Regions from separate parts of the Peribacillus sp. NPDC055009 genome, predicted to be linked through region 2. Evidence: riboswitches for the same ligand, from Rfam matches in the RefSeq annotation. Region 2 holds a riboswitch; each other region holds the start of a gene.
The links. Region 2 has a riboswitch for glycine ahead of ACWF5P_RS12405 (amino acid permease). Riboswitches for the same ligand answer to the same signal wherever they lie in the genome.

Region 1 (4,293 bases), on a different contig from region 2:
ATTTTACAAAAAGGTGATAAGATTTATATATTATTTGTCAATCCGAATGAAAAAGAAGACAGCTCCGTGTTATATTTGGCCATAAAGGAACAAGAGGATCAATTTGAAGTACTGCATTCTTTTCAAACCGATGATAAATTCGGCTTTATTTCGATTAAAGAGATACCGAAAGAAAAGTATGAGCTTGCAGTGGGGATCGGCGGAGTGAAGCTGACAACCGAAACGGATAAAGACCAATTAAAAACCGATGCAAAACAAATGATGGAAATCGTTTCATCCGTGCCCCAGAAATAAGAGGACCAGTGACTTTCAACCGATCCGTATTAATGGTTGATTCCTGGAGACTCTGGTATGATGGGATTATAAAAAATAAGGTGTCATTTAGAGCAGGAGGAATATACAAATGGAAAAATTACAAACAGTAGAGCAATATGATGCATTTAAAAATGAAGGCAAACATATCTTTCTTTTTTCAGCAACATGGTGTGGAGATTGCCGTGTAATCGAACCGATAATGCCGGAGATTGAAACGAAATTTCCTGACTTTACATTCATTTATGTGGACCGTGATGAATTCATCGATGTGTGTGCGGCTAATGATGTATTCGGTATACCAAGTTTCATTGCGTATGATAATGGCAAGGAGCTAGGCAGATTTGTGAGCAAGGATCGCAAAACGCAAGAACAAATTGAGGAATTCATTCAATCACTATAATCAATTTCCCCTTCTCGCTGGGGATTTTTCAATGAAGAGGAGGGTCCGTCATGAAAATGGACAGCACGAAGCTGAAAAATATCTTGAAGGAGCGTTTAAAAGATGAGAATCGCTCATTCAAATTCGATAGCCAGCAAGATACGTTACGGGTGGAAAATGTGAAGACCGGGAAGGGGATTACCATCGAGTTGCCTCCTGTGCTTGCTAACTATGAAAACGTACAGGAAAAGGCCATCGATGAAATTACCTATTACGTGGAAGAGGCCCTGAATGTGATGGGGGAAGAACACAGTATGGAAGGCAAGGAGAAATTCATTTTCCCAGTCATCCGCTCGACCTCCTTTCCAATGGAATCCGAAGAAGGAAATCCGTTTTTATTCGATGAGCATACGGCTGAAACCCGGGTTTTTTATGCCCTTGATTTAGGGAAAACCTACCGTCTTATAGATGAAAAGATGATTCAACGGGAAAATTGGCAGGGTGACAGGATCCGTGAAATTGCCCTATTCAATGCCCGTTCCCTCACCACTGAAATGAAGTCGGATATCGTTGCAGGTAATGCATTTTATTTTTTGAACACGAATGATGGATATGATGCCAGCAGGATTTTAAATGAATCATGGCTTCGGGAAATGAAGGACAAGATCGAGGGAACCATGGCTGTGGCCATTCCCCATCAGGATGTCATCATCATTGCCGATGTGAAGAATGATACGGGCTATGATATTCTTGCGCAAATGGCGATGAGCTTCTTTGCCAGCGGTCATGTTCCGATAACGGCTCTATCATTCCTTTACGAAGAAAATGAGTTGGAGCCCATCTTCATTATGGGTAAAAACAAAAAGCCTGAACAATAATGAATCACAAAAGGACCGTGTCAGCATCTGGCAGCGGTCCTTTTAAAGTTTAATAGAGTTTATAACTCAGAGTTGATATTTATTTTTTAATCGGCGATAATATAATTGGAATATTTTGAGAATATAAAAAGAACAAGCGGATGAACGTTGTGGGAGAGTGCAGCATTGAGCCACTGAAGGAGCAAGTCCCAAAAAGATCCCTTGGAGCAAATCTCTCAGGTAAATGGAACCGCAGCTGGACGCAGCTCTGGAGAGTGCGCAGGAAGCAGTATGCCACCAAAGGGGAAATCTCCATGACCAAAAATGGAGCTAAACTCTCAGGTGAAAAGGACAGAGAAGGGGAGCGGTAAGTTTACGCAATCCTTCTCTGCCCTTTTTTAATTGGCACTTTGCATCGGAAGGCATGCAGCGAACATGGAACTACTAATATGCTCAACTTGAAATAAGGGGGAGAATAAACGTGAACGTGAAAAGCAAATTAATGAACATGCTGGAAGCCCGTAAAGGGGAAATGGTTCAAATCCGCCGTCATTTACACGAGAACCCGGAACTATCCTTCAAAGAAGAGAAAACGGCACAATATATCATTGATTTTTATAAGGGTAAGGATATGTCGATTCAAACGAATGTAGGAAATGGATTAGGGATCATCGTAACGATCGAAGGCGGAAAACCTGGGAAAACGATAGGTCTCCGTGCGGATTTCGATGCGTTGCCGATTAAAGAAGAAGCGGATGTCCCGTTCCGTTCAAAAAATGAAGGTGTCATGCATGCCTGCGGACATGATGGGCATACCGCTTATTTATTGGTTCTGGCAGACTGCATCAATGAGCTTAAAGATTCCCTATCCGGTACGATTAAAATAATCCATCAACATGCAGAAGAAACACCCCCAGGTGGAGCAAAGAGCATTATGGAATCAGGGTTTTTGGATGAACTTGATGCCGTTTTTGGAATCCACTTATTTCCGTCCCATCCTGCAGGGGTTGCCGGGTATCACGGCGGCTATTCGATGGCTGGACGGACCTATTTCAAGCTGGCGATTAAGGGTGTAGGCGGCCATGGTTCGTCCCCGCATATGGCCAATGATGCCATTGTGGCAGGCGCCCATTTCGTGACAGCCGTACAAACCGTGATCAGCCGCCGCTTGAACCCTTTTGATATGGGCGTGGTCACAATCGGCTCCTTCGATGGAAAAGGAAGCTTTAATGTCATTAAAGATCGTATAGAAATTGAAGGGGATGTTCGTTATATGACAGCAGAGACCCAACAGCTGATCGATAGGGAAATCCACCGCATCGTTAAAGGGATAGAAACGGAATTTGATGTTCAGTGCGAACTAACATATGTGCCTGATTATCCTCCGTTATATAATGACCCTGAATTGACTGGATTCGTGAAAAATAGTCTGGAAAGCATGAAAGACAAAGATATTAAAAAGGTTATGGAATTTCCGGTTTTCTCTGGTTCAGAGGATTTTTCGTATTATGCAGAAAAGATTCCTGGCTGCTTCTTTTACATTGGCTGCAAACCAAAAGGGGTGGAGAAGGCATATTTCAATCACCATCCCAAATTCGACATTGATGAAGATGCCCTTTTGATCGCATCCAAATCAGTGGCCCAAGTTGTATGCGATTTTTATGAATGGGAATAGTTCCATTGGTATATTTGTTTGCAAAAAAGTGCAGAAACCCACAAAACACCGTTCGGTATTAACGAACGGTGTTTTATGGGTTTCAGGATGCCACCGGAGGTTTCGTGAAGGATGCTTCAATGAATTGACCAGTCTGCTTCTTGCGCGGCATGAAAACTTAATCTCTTTGTAAACGCGATTTAACAGCGGTGTTTTATTTAAATAGTAGACTAAGGGCTAATGTTATTTCACGAAGTGCAGGTTTAAACTCATACCAGAAGGGGTTTAATAGGGTAGGAGTTCTGCGAAATACGTTAAGTTAGTAAGAGTGCGATAAAAAAATAGATACTAATCCCAATTTAGCTTAAATTTTCTCGATATTTTTAAAATAACTGGTAGAATTAGTTACATAACTACAGATGTAGAAAGAGTGATAGTTTTGAAATGGCTAAATAAGATGAAAAAATGGTTCCAAGCAGAGGAAATTATTGAAATTGAAGAGATTATTATAGATGAACCGCTTGATGAAGAGACATTAAGGAAAATGGATTTTTCAAAGCTTGCAAAGTCAAAGGAAGAAGAAATAAAGGTTTACAATCAAAAAGTGGAAAAAATGTCGCAGACGCCAGACCCTGATACGAAAATCCTGTTTCAATATCCAAAAGGGCAGTTCAAGTTTCCGCTCATTCCAGATCGTGAACAGAGCAAAAGAAAGCCTAGGGAAAGAAACAGGGAAGATCATGAACCAAAAAAGGGGAGCGCGGCCAAAGAAACAAGAAGGCCTGTGAGGGATCCTGAACCAAAACGGAGAAACTTCGAACGGGAGGAAGTCTCAAAAATAGTCCCTTCAAATACTCCATTCCGTCCGACGGAAATCCCTTCACCCATTTATGGGTTCCGTCGTCCGGAAAAAAAAACAGTCGTTTCTGAAGAAATTGTCGAATATGAATTAGAAAGCAAAATGCCCGTCCTAAAAAAGGAAGAACCCGATATCGGGATTCCAGCATCGATTCCTGAAATCCCAAAAGAAGTGTCACATGAGGAATTGACGACAGAACCATCCGTTCTTATACCGGAACAAGCGGAAG
Region 2 (4,293 bases):
AAACAAACCCCTCCGTTTTAAATAAAGTGAAACGTCCACCAATGGGGGTTTATTCTTCAATGCCACTGATGGATGGGTGGACCAAACCGGGATGAAAAATTCATACATGACGGAAAAGGTCCGATAATATATATATTAGCTTACACTATTTTGATATAAAATTTAATGCAGTTGCCTGATATATTTGAGCAACTGTACGCAGACAGCCGAACAATGATATGTTCATAAAACAGATAAAGCCTTGAATTCATAGTGAGTTCAAGGCTTTATTTCCTTTAGCTATATTTTTTCCTAGAATTATATAGTATTACCAAAAGTATGAACCAGATTGGGGTCAAGAGCAGTGATAGTCGTGTAGCTTCAGCGAATAGCATAACAATAAGGATGAACAGGAATAATCCTAATATGGCGTAATTGACAAAGGGTGTAAAAGGAGCCTTGAAAGTCGATTTCGCTCTTAGGTCAGGCCTTGTTTTCGAATATTTGATATGGGAAATCAAGATAATGCTCCATACCCATATGAAACAGATGGCACTGATGGTCGTCACGACGGTAAATGCCTGTTCAGGTATCAGTTTGCTTAATAATGCCCCTATTGATACAACGATTGTGGATGTTAATAAGGCATTGCTCGGAACAGCCTGTTTATTTAATTTTTCCAGTTTAGCAGGGGCTTCGCCATTCCTGCTTAACGTATAAAGTATTCGGCTCGTTGAAAATAAACCGCTGTTGCATGCAGAAGCAGCGGATGTCAAAACGACGAAGTTGATGATCCCTGCAGCGACAGGAATGCCGATTAACGCAAAGACCTCTACAAATGGGCTGCTCGTGGCATCCAGTTGTGTCCATGGGTTGACGCAGAGAATGACGAATAGTGCACCAACATAGAAAAGTAAAATCCGGACAGGGATTTTATTGATGGCAGATGGAATGTTCTTTCTCGGGTTTGCCGTTTCTGCTGCGGAAACCCCGACCAATTCGACACCGACAAATGAGAAGACGACCAGCTGTAAAGATAATAGGAATCCAGAAATGCCATTAGGGAACATGCCCCCATGATTCCATAGGTTCGTTAGGGAAACCGTTCCGCTATTGGTATTGAAGCCGATGATCAAAAGGATGATCCCCACGACGATCAAGGCGATGATCGTGATTACTTTAATGATGGCAAACCAGAATTCCAATTCGCCAAATAACTTAACGGTCAAAAGGTTCAATCCTAACAGAATGACTAGGCATATTAGAGCCGGAATCCATTGAGGGATATCGAACCAATATTGCATATAGACGCCGACAGCTATGATATCGGCCATTGCGGTCATGATCCAACAGAACCAATATGTCCACCCTGTCACGAAGCCGGCCCATGGACCGACATATTCGGTTGCAAATTCAGTGAATGATGTATACCCTGCATTGGATAAGAGCAATTCCCCTAGTGCCCTCATCACAAAAAACAAGGCAATCCCTATTATCAGATAGGAAAATAAAATGGAAGGTCCTGCTAATTGTATGGCTTTTCCGGAACCTAAAAATAATCCGGTGCCAATGGTTCCTCCTATTGCGATCAGTTGTACATGTCTATTTTTTAAATCTCTTTTTAATTCTTGTTTTGCCAATTCTTACGCCCCCGTCTTTTTATAGTCTTGGTAGTGAATGAATTTACCTGAATGGTCTTGGAGAGAGGGACTGATTTTTTCGTCCAGCTTGCCTTTCCCATTGGTTTTAAAGCTGTTGTTTTTAGTCCAACCACAAAATGGACAATAAAAAAAGAGATTGGATAATACCAATCTCTTAAAGGGTTCAGAATAACAATTTTATCATTCGTTACTCTTCTGTCCTTTTGCCTGAGATTGTGAATCCTTCGGCGCTGCATCTTGTACAGTCTCTCCAGAAGCTGCTCCTGCTATAGTGTCATCCATAGCATTCATCGCTTGCTTGTATGCGGTTGTGAATAAATGTTGTCAGTGATAATCTACCACTGCTGAATCATTCATTATGCTTATAAAATAATATTGGAATTCTATCATCTATTTTTCGGAAGGTCAACAATTTTTTTTTGAAGTGAAAACGGCAATAGCTGTAGTTTTATAGTGGTCTTAATTTTTATTAAGGTACTTGAAAAATTTGTTTTTTGGATGATCACTATTATGAAATATTGAACATCATTTTTTTGAAATGATATTTTTAGATAAGGGAAATTGCCAAGATATATTTGGTAACTGTTTATTTCAAAAATACAATTGTATTTTTACAGAATATTTACTATTATAAGATAAGAAAACATAATTGAAGTGTTATTGATACTTTTTTCGATAAAGCATTTCTAACCGCAATAATTAATAGAGAGTCGTTCGTGTTAAGGATGGAAAAGCATTACCGATATTGCATCTGGGGGAGTTAAACATGTCGAACAAGGAATTAAAGAGAGGGCTGGAAGCACGTCACATTCAAATGATAGCTTTGGGCGGAACCATCGGTGTCGGGTTATTCATGGGATCGGCGAGCACGATCAAATGGACCGGGCCCTCTGTAATGCTTGCTTATGCCATCGCAGGTATTTTTATATTTTTCATCATGCGTTCCATGGGTGAGATGCTCTATTTAGAACCGACTACAGGTTCTTTTGCAACCTTTGCGAGCAGCTATATACATCCTTTGGCAGGTTATATGACTGCTTGGAGCAATTGGTTTCAATGGGTAATCGTCGGAATGTCCGAAATCATCGCGGTTGGGTTGTATATGCAATATTGGTTCCCGGATTTACCGGCTTGGATACCAGGTGTGGTCGCCATGATCATCTTGGGGGCGGCCAACCTCATTTCAGTTAAATCCTTCGGGGAATTTGAATTCTGGTTTGCGCTTATAAAAATCATAACGATCATATTGATGATCGTTGCCGGCCTAGGCCTTATCTTCTTTGGAATAGGGAATGGCGGGGATGCGATTGGATTATCGAATCTATGGGAAAATGGCGGCTTCTTTACGGGAGGCTGGACAGGATTCTTCTTTGCGCTTTCCCTTGTCGTGGCATCCTATCAAGGCGTTGAGCTTATCGGCATCACAGCCGGAGAAGCGAAAGATCCAAGGAAGACCGTAACAAAAGCTATCCAATCAATCATATGGCGTATATTAATTTTCTATATTGGTGCCATATTTGTCATCGTGACAGTCTTCCCTTGGGATCAACTGGATGACTTAGGAAGCCCATTCGTTTCAACCTTTGCTAAAATAGGTATCACAGCAGCAGCAGGAATCATCAATTTTGTCGTAATCACAGCGGCAATGTCTGGATGCAACAGTGGGATTTTCAGTGCAGGGCGTATGCTTTACACACTTGCATTGAATGGCCAAGCTCCAAAAGTCTTTGCTAAAGTATCTAAAAATGGAGTGCCGGCATATTGTACGATCGCTGTACTATTAGGATTGGGCATCGGGGTTATCCTGAATTACCTTGCACCGCCGCAATTATTCCTTTATGTGTACAGTGCGAGTGTATTACCCGGGATGATTCCATGGTTTGTCTTACTTATCAGTGAGCTTAAATTCAGAAAGGTAAATGCCGCTGAAATGGAGAAACATCCGTTCAAGATGCCGTTGGCCCCTTACAGTAACTATGCGACAATTGCCTTCTTACTGATGGTGCTGGTCGGTATGTGGATCAATCCTAGTACCCGGATTTCCTTGGTTGTCGGGATCGTTTTCCTAGCCTTGGTCGTAGCAAGTTATTACATGCTGAAAATGGATAAACGAACACCATTGGATGTTAAATCCGATGATGAAATTTCGGGATAAGAAACTCTATCAGAAAGCCCTTCTCTTAATTCGAGAAGGGCTTTTTTGTCTTTGGTGATTGTTGGAATTCAGGAGTGAAGTGGTGGAATTCACGAGTAAAATGGCGAAACTTACGAGTGAAGCTGAGAAACTCGAGTAAAACAGCGGAATTTAACGAGTAAATCAGCGAATCTCACGAGTAAAGCTAATTAGTAGTCCCCGTAACAAGGGATGCCAGCAGGGGGACGCTTATGGAATGTGTCTTCCTGACAACTTTTTCATAGGATGTAACATCATCTTTACCCGAGGAAGGGGTTATATTTTGGAAAGAACAAAACTTACCGGGCGGGTCGTTACACCTAATGATGCTGAGTATGAGCAGGCCAGGATAAATAATAACTTAAGTTTTTCTAAATTTCCAAAGGTCATTGTGTTTTGCCAGAATTCCAATGATGTATTGAATTCATTGAAGTGGGCCCGGGAAAATCATACACCTTTCCGGGTTAGGAGCGGCAGGCA
Region 3 (4,293 bases), on a different contig from region 2:
AAATTCCATTCTGCTGTAGATACCATTGTAGATATAGCTGAGTCGCCCGGTATTCGGTAAAGATAATGACTTTATCATCAATTTTCTTGATCAGTTCCAAAGCTTTTTCAGCCTTTGAGTTCTGAACCGTTTCATTCACTTTAGAAAATAAATCATCAAGCTTTGCCAAAAAGTCAGGGGAAGGCTGATCATATTTATTTTTCATATTCTTTAATGTATAAAAGACCGCCTCTCTGCTGCTGCATGCTTCCCTTTGGAGAGTGAGAGCCGAAAAGGCGCTTCCTTTAGAACCATCCGAAATAGGTTTGAATTTGGAAACAGCATCGTACAATGCTTGTTCCGTTGGAGAAAATTCAATGGTGATGGTCTCCACATGCCGTTTTGTCCATTCAATGCCAGTATCGGCCCGCCGGTTTCGAATCATGACAGTGTTGACAAGTTCCTTTAGGTGTTCATCTTCAATTATGTTCCGGCCTTTCCCTTTATACTTTTCTGAAAAAAGTGAGGCATTTCCCAAGTGGCCTGGTTTCAATAACGAAACGAGGTGGAAAATTTCCTCGACTTTATTTTGAATCGGAGTGGCTGTCAGGAGTAAACAAAATTTCTTTTTCAGATTTTGGACGAATTCATAGTTCTTCGTCTTATTATTTTTAAGTTTATGAGCTTCATCAATAATGATGAAGTCGTATTCCTGCTTGAAAATGATATCTCGATGTGGAGCTCGTTTCGCTGTATCAATGGATGAAATGACCACATCACAGGAGTCCCAAACATAGCTTTTTCTCTGAACGACTGCCGGTATATGAAACTTGGTATTCAATTCAAAAGCCCATTGTGTGACAAGGGAAGCCGGAACAAGGATCAAAACTTTTTTTACAAGGCCCCTAATCATATACTCTTTTAGGATCAATCCAGCTTCAATTGTTTTTCCGAGCCCTACCTCATCAGCTAAAATGGCCTTTCCATTCATCTTTTCCACCACTTGCTTGGCTGCTTCCAATTGATGGGGAAGTGGGGTTAACTGCGGAAGGTGCTTGGGCGCCTGTAAACCTTCAAAATCAGGGATGATAAGATTTTCCTCCATTTGAACCGCGAGCTTATAAAGCTCCCAGTTTCCCCATGGACCGTCATTTTCCATCTTTTGCAGAAACTCGTCATTCCATTCAGAATTAAAGGATATATTGATTTTCATAGAAATAACTCCCTCTTAAATCATATTTTCCTTAATAAAAGGTCAAAACCCGAACATTTCATATGTGAAGTAAGAAAAATATTTCTCTTCAAAAGATATTGCAGAGATAAGTTTCTTAGGGTAGGATATAAGTATATTTAGAAAATTCCAATTTCCCAACGCTACAAAGAATCTTTGTACATCGATTTTGCAGTTCGCGTTTTCTTAGTATGGGCTATAGGCTTCTAATTTATCCAAGATTACTGAAGGAGACCAATCAAACGGTTTCTGAGGTTTCAGGAGAATTGGCAGAGAATGCATTCCACGATGCTCAGAGGTTTTACCGATGTTTGGTGGCTTATTCGCTTCCTTTCATTGGTAGACCATTTATATGCGGGTGAAGATAAGGGGAGAGACTACGGATGTAGCGCCGAAGGAGCAAACTTAGCAGTGAATCTCTCAGGCAAAAGAACTCTTATTGGACGCAACTCTGGAGAGCGCCGTCCGTTTTGGGACGGCCACCAAAGGGGAAAACCTATTACATAGGTAAACTTTCAGGTTTCAGGACAGAGAAAAAGCTCAAACGGGCTTTCTCTGTCCTTTTTTGTGCTTTTTTCACATCATGAATCAGGATATATCTGATGCGTAATGACAAGAAGCTTTTGATAATGAAGCCAATTAATTTAAAAAAATCTGAAGGGGGTCATTTTTTGACCGATTTAAAAAGAACACCACTATTTGAGGTTTATCGTGAATACGGAGGTAAAACGATTGATTTTGGCGGCTGGGAACTTCCTGTCCAATTTTCGGGTATAAAGGACGAACATGAAGCCGTACGTACAAAAGCTGGGTTATTCGATGTTTCCCATATGGGTGAAGTCGATGTTAAGGGTCCTGGGAGCCTTTCCTTTTTACAAAAGATGCTGACTAATGATATATCAAAGCTGAAACAGGGCGGTGCCCAATATTCCGCCATGTGTTATGAAAACGGAGGCACGGTTGATGATCTAATCGTGTATAAAAGGTCTGAGGATGACTATCTGCTCGTGGTCAATGCAGCGAACACAGAAAAAGATTTCAATTGGCTGCAAGCTCATTTATCGGAAGATGTCCAAATCAAGAATGTATCTAGTGACTATACACAGCTGGCACTTCAAGGGCCAGCTGCAGAGAAGATTTTACAAAAACTATCGGGAAATACTGCTTTAAGTGAAATTGGATTTTTCAAGTTCAAGGAAAATGTCATGATTAACGGTATCTCCACGATGGTATCCCGTACTGGATACACTGGTGAGGATGGCTTTGAGATATATAGTGACAGTGAAAATGGTCCAGCCCTTTGGAAGGCGATTATGGATGCCGGAAACGAAGAGGGAGTTCAGCCGATTGGATTAGGTGCTCGTGATACCCTGCGTTTTGAAGCGAAACTGCCGTTGTATGGGCAGGAGCTTTCAGCAGACATCACCCCGATAGAAGCCGGGATTGGTTTTGCAGTAAAAGTCGATAAGGAAGTTGATTTTTTCGGGAAAGCCGTTCTTGCTGAGCAAAAGGAGAAAGGAGCTCCTCGCAAGCTTGTGGGAATTGAAATGATAGACCGTGGCATTCCACGTCATGGGTATAAGGTCTACAGCGGTGATAAAGTCATTGGCGAGGTCACGACCGGTACCCAATCACCAACGTTGAAGAAAAACGTGGGTTTGGTACTTATCGATAAGGAATTTTCAGTGCTGGATGCGGAAGTCGAAGTGGAGATCCGTTCCAAACGTTTGAAAGCCGTTATAATACAAACACCTTTTTATAAAAAACCACGTAAATAGAGGGGAATGGTCATTAGATGAAACATCGTTATTTACCCATGACAGAGCAAGATAAACAAGAAATGCTGAAAGCGATAGGGGTATCCACTGCTGAAGAACTTTTCAATGATATCCCTGAGAGCGTTCGTTTTCAAGGAGAATATGATATCAAGCCTGCTAAATCGGAACCAGCATTAATGAAAGAATTATCAAGGCTTGCTGCCAAGAATGCGGATCTTAAAAACTATGCTTCCTTCCTTGGTGCGGGTGTCTATGACCATTATGCACCGGTCATCGTCGATCATGTTCTATCCCGTTCTGAATTTTACACGGCTTATACACCCTATCAGCCTGAAATTTCACAGGGAGAGCTTCAAGCAATCTTTGAATATCAAACGATGATATGTGAATTGACGGGCATGGATGTGGCTAACTCCTCCATGTATGACGGCGGGACAGCGCTGGCTGAAGCAGCCATGCTTGCTTCAGGACAGACACGCCGCAAGAAGATTCTCATTTCAGGAACCGTTCATCCTGAATCAAGAGAAGTCGTGAAAACTTATGCGAAAGGGCAACGCGTGGAAGTGATCGAAATTCCTTATAAAGACGGTGTGACGGACTTAGCTGCTTTAAAGGAATTGGCGAATGAGGACATTGCAGGAGTGATCGTGCAATATCCGAACTTTTTTGGTCGGATCGAGTCATTGAAGGAAATGGAAGAAATCATTCATGGCGTCAAATCCATGTTTATCGTTTCCAGTAATCCGCTTGCATTGGGAGCTTTGACATCCCCTGGTGCACTCGGTGCAGATATCGTAACGGGGGATGCTCAGCCATTCGGCATTCCAGCGGCATTCGGTGGACCTCATTGTGGATATTTTGCGGTTACTAATAAACTTGTTCGGAAAGTTCCGGGCCGACTCGTCGGTCAAACCGTGGATGAAAATGGTAAAAGGGGATTTGTACTAACGCTACAAGCTCGTGAACAGCACATTCGCCGTGACAAAGCCACATCCAACATTTGTTCCAATCAAGCTTTGAATGCGTTGGCAGCTTCTGTTGCAATGACCGCCCTTGGGAAAAAGGGTGTCAAGGAAATGGCCGTGCAAAATATTCAAAAAGCACATTATGCGAAAAAAGCAATTATGGCAGTAGGGGTGGAAGTGATATTCGACGGTCCTTCGTTCAATGAATTTATCATTAAACTGCCTGCTTCGTTTTCAGAAATCAATAAAAGCCTTTTTGAAAAAGGGATGATCGGCGGCTTTGATTTAGGGACGGTTTATCCTGAGCTGAAAGACCATATGCTGGTTGCGGTAACTGAAC

Region 1: another riboswitch for glycine. It lies ahead of ACWF5P_RS02410 (amidohydrolase); the one in region 2 lies ahead of ACWF5P_RS12405 (amino acid permease).
Region 3: another riboswitch for glycine. It lies ahead of gcvT (glycine cleavage system aminomethyltransferase GcvT); the one in region 2 lies ahead of ACWF5P_RS12405 (amino acid permease).

What each region holds. Positions count from the first base shown of each region.
Region 1 covers NZ_JBSGVZ010000001.1:472,098-476,390, forward strand. The annotation lists gene ACWF5P_RS02395 (hypothetical protein) at 1-294, shown strand, start outside; gene ACWF5P_RS02400 (thioredoxin family protein) at 404-715, shown strand; gene ACWF5P_RS02405 (DUF1444 domain-containing protein) at 766-1,572, shown strand; glycine riboswitch at 1,810-1,916, shown strand; gene ACWF5P_RS02410 (amidohydrolase) at 2,039-3,226, shown strand; gene ACWF5P_RS02415 (DNA translocase FtsK) at 3,645-4,293, shown strand, end outside.
Region 2 covers NZ_JBSGVZ010000006.1:250,109-254,401, forward strand. The annotation lists gene ACWF5P_RS12405 (amino acid permease) at 276-1,619, opposite strand; glycine riboswitch at 1,826-1,904, opposite strand; gene ACWF5P_RS12410 (amino acid permease) at 2,407-3,795, shown strand; gene ACWF5P_RS12415 (FAD-binding protein) at 4,097-4,293, shown strand, end outside.
Region 3 covers NZ_JBSGVZ010000004.1:169,108-173,400, forward strand. The annotation lists gene ACWF5P_RS09105 (DEAD/DEAH box helicase) at 1-1,192, opposite strand, end outside; glycine riboswitch at 1,569-1,656, shown strand; glycine riboswitch at 1,660-1,743, shown strand; gene gcvT (glycine cleavage system aminomethyltransferase GcvT) at 1,882-2,988, shown strand; gene gcvPA (aminomethyl-transferring glycine dehydrogenase subunit GcvPA) at 3,006-4,293, shown strand, end outside.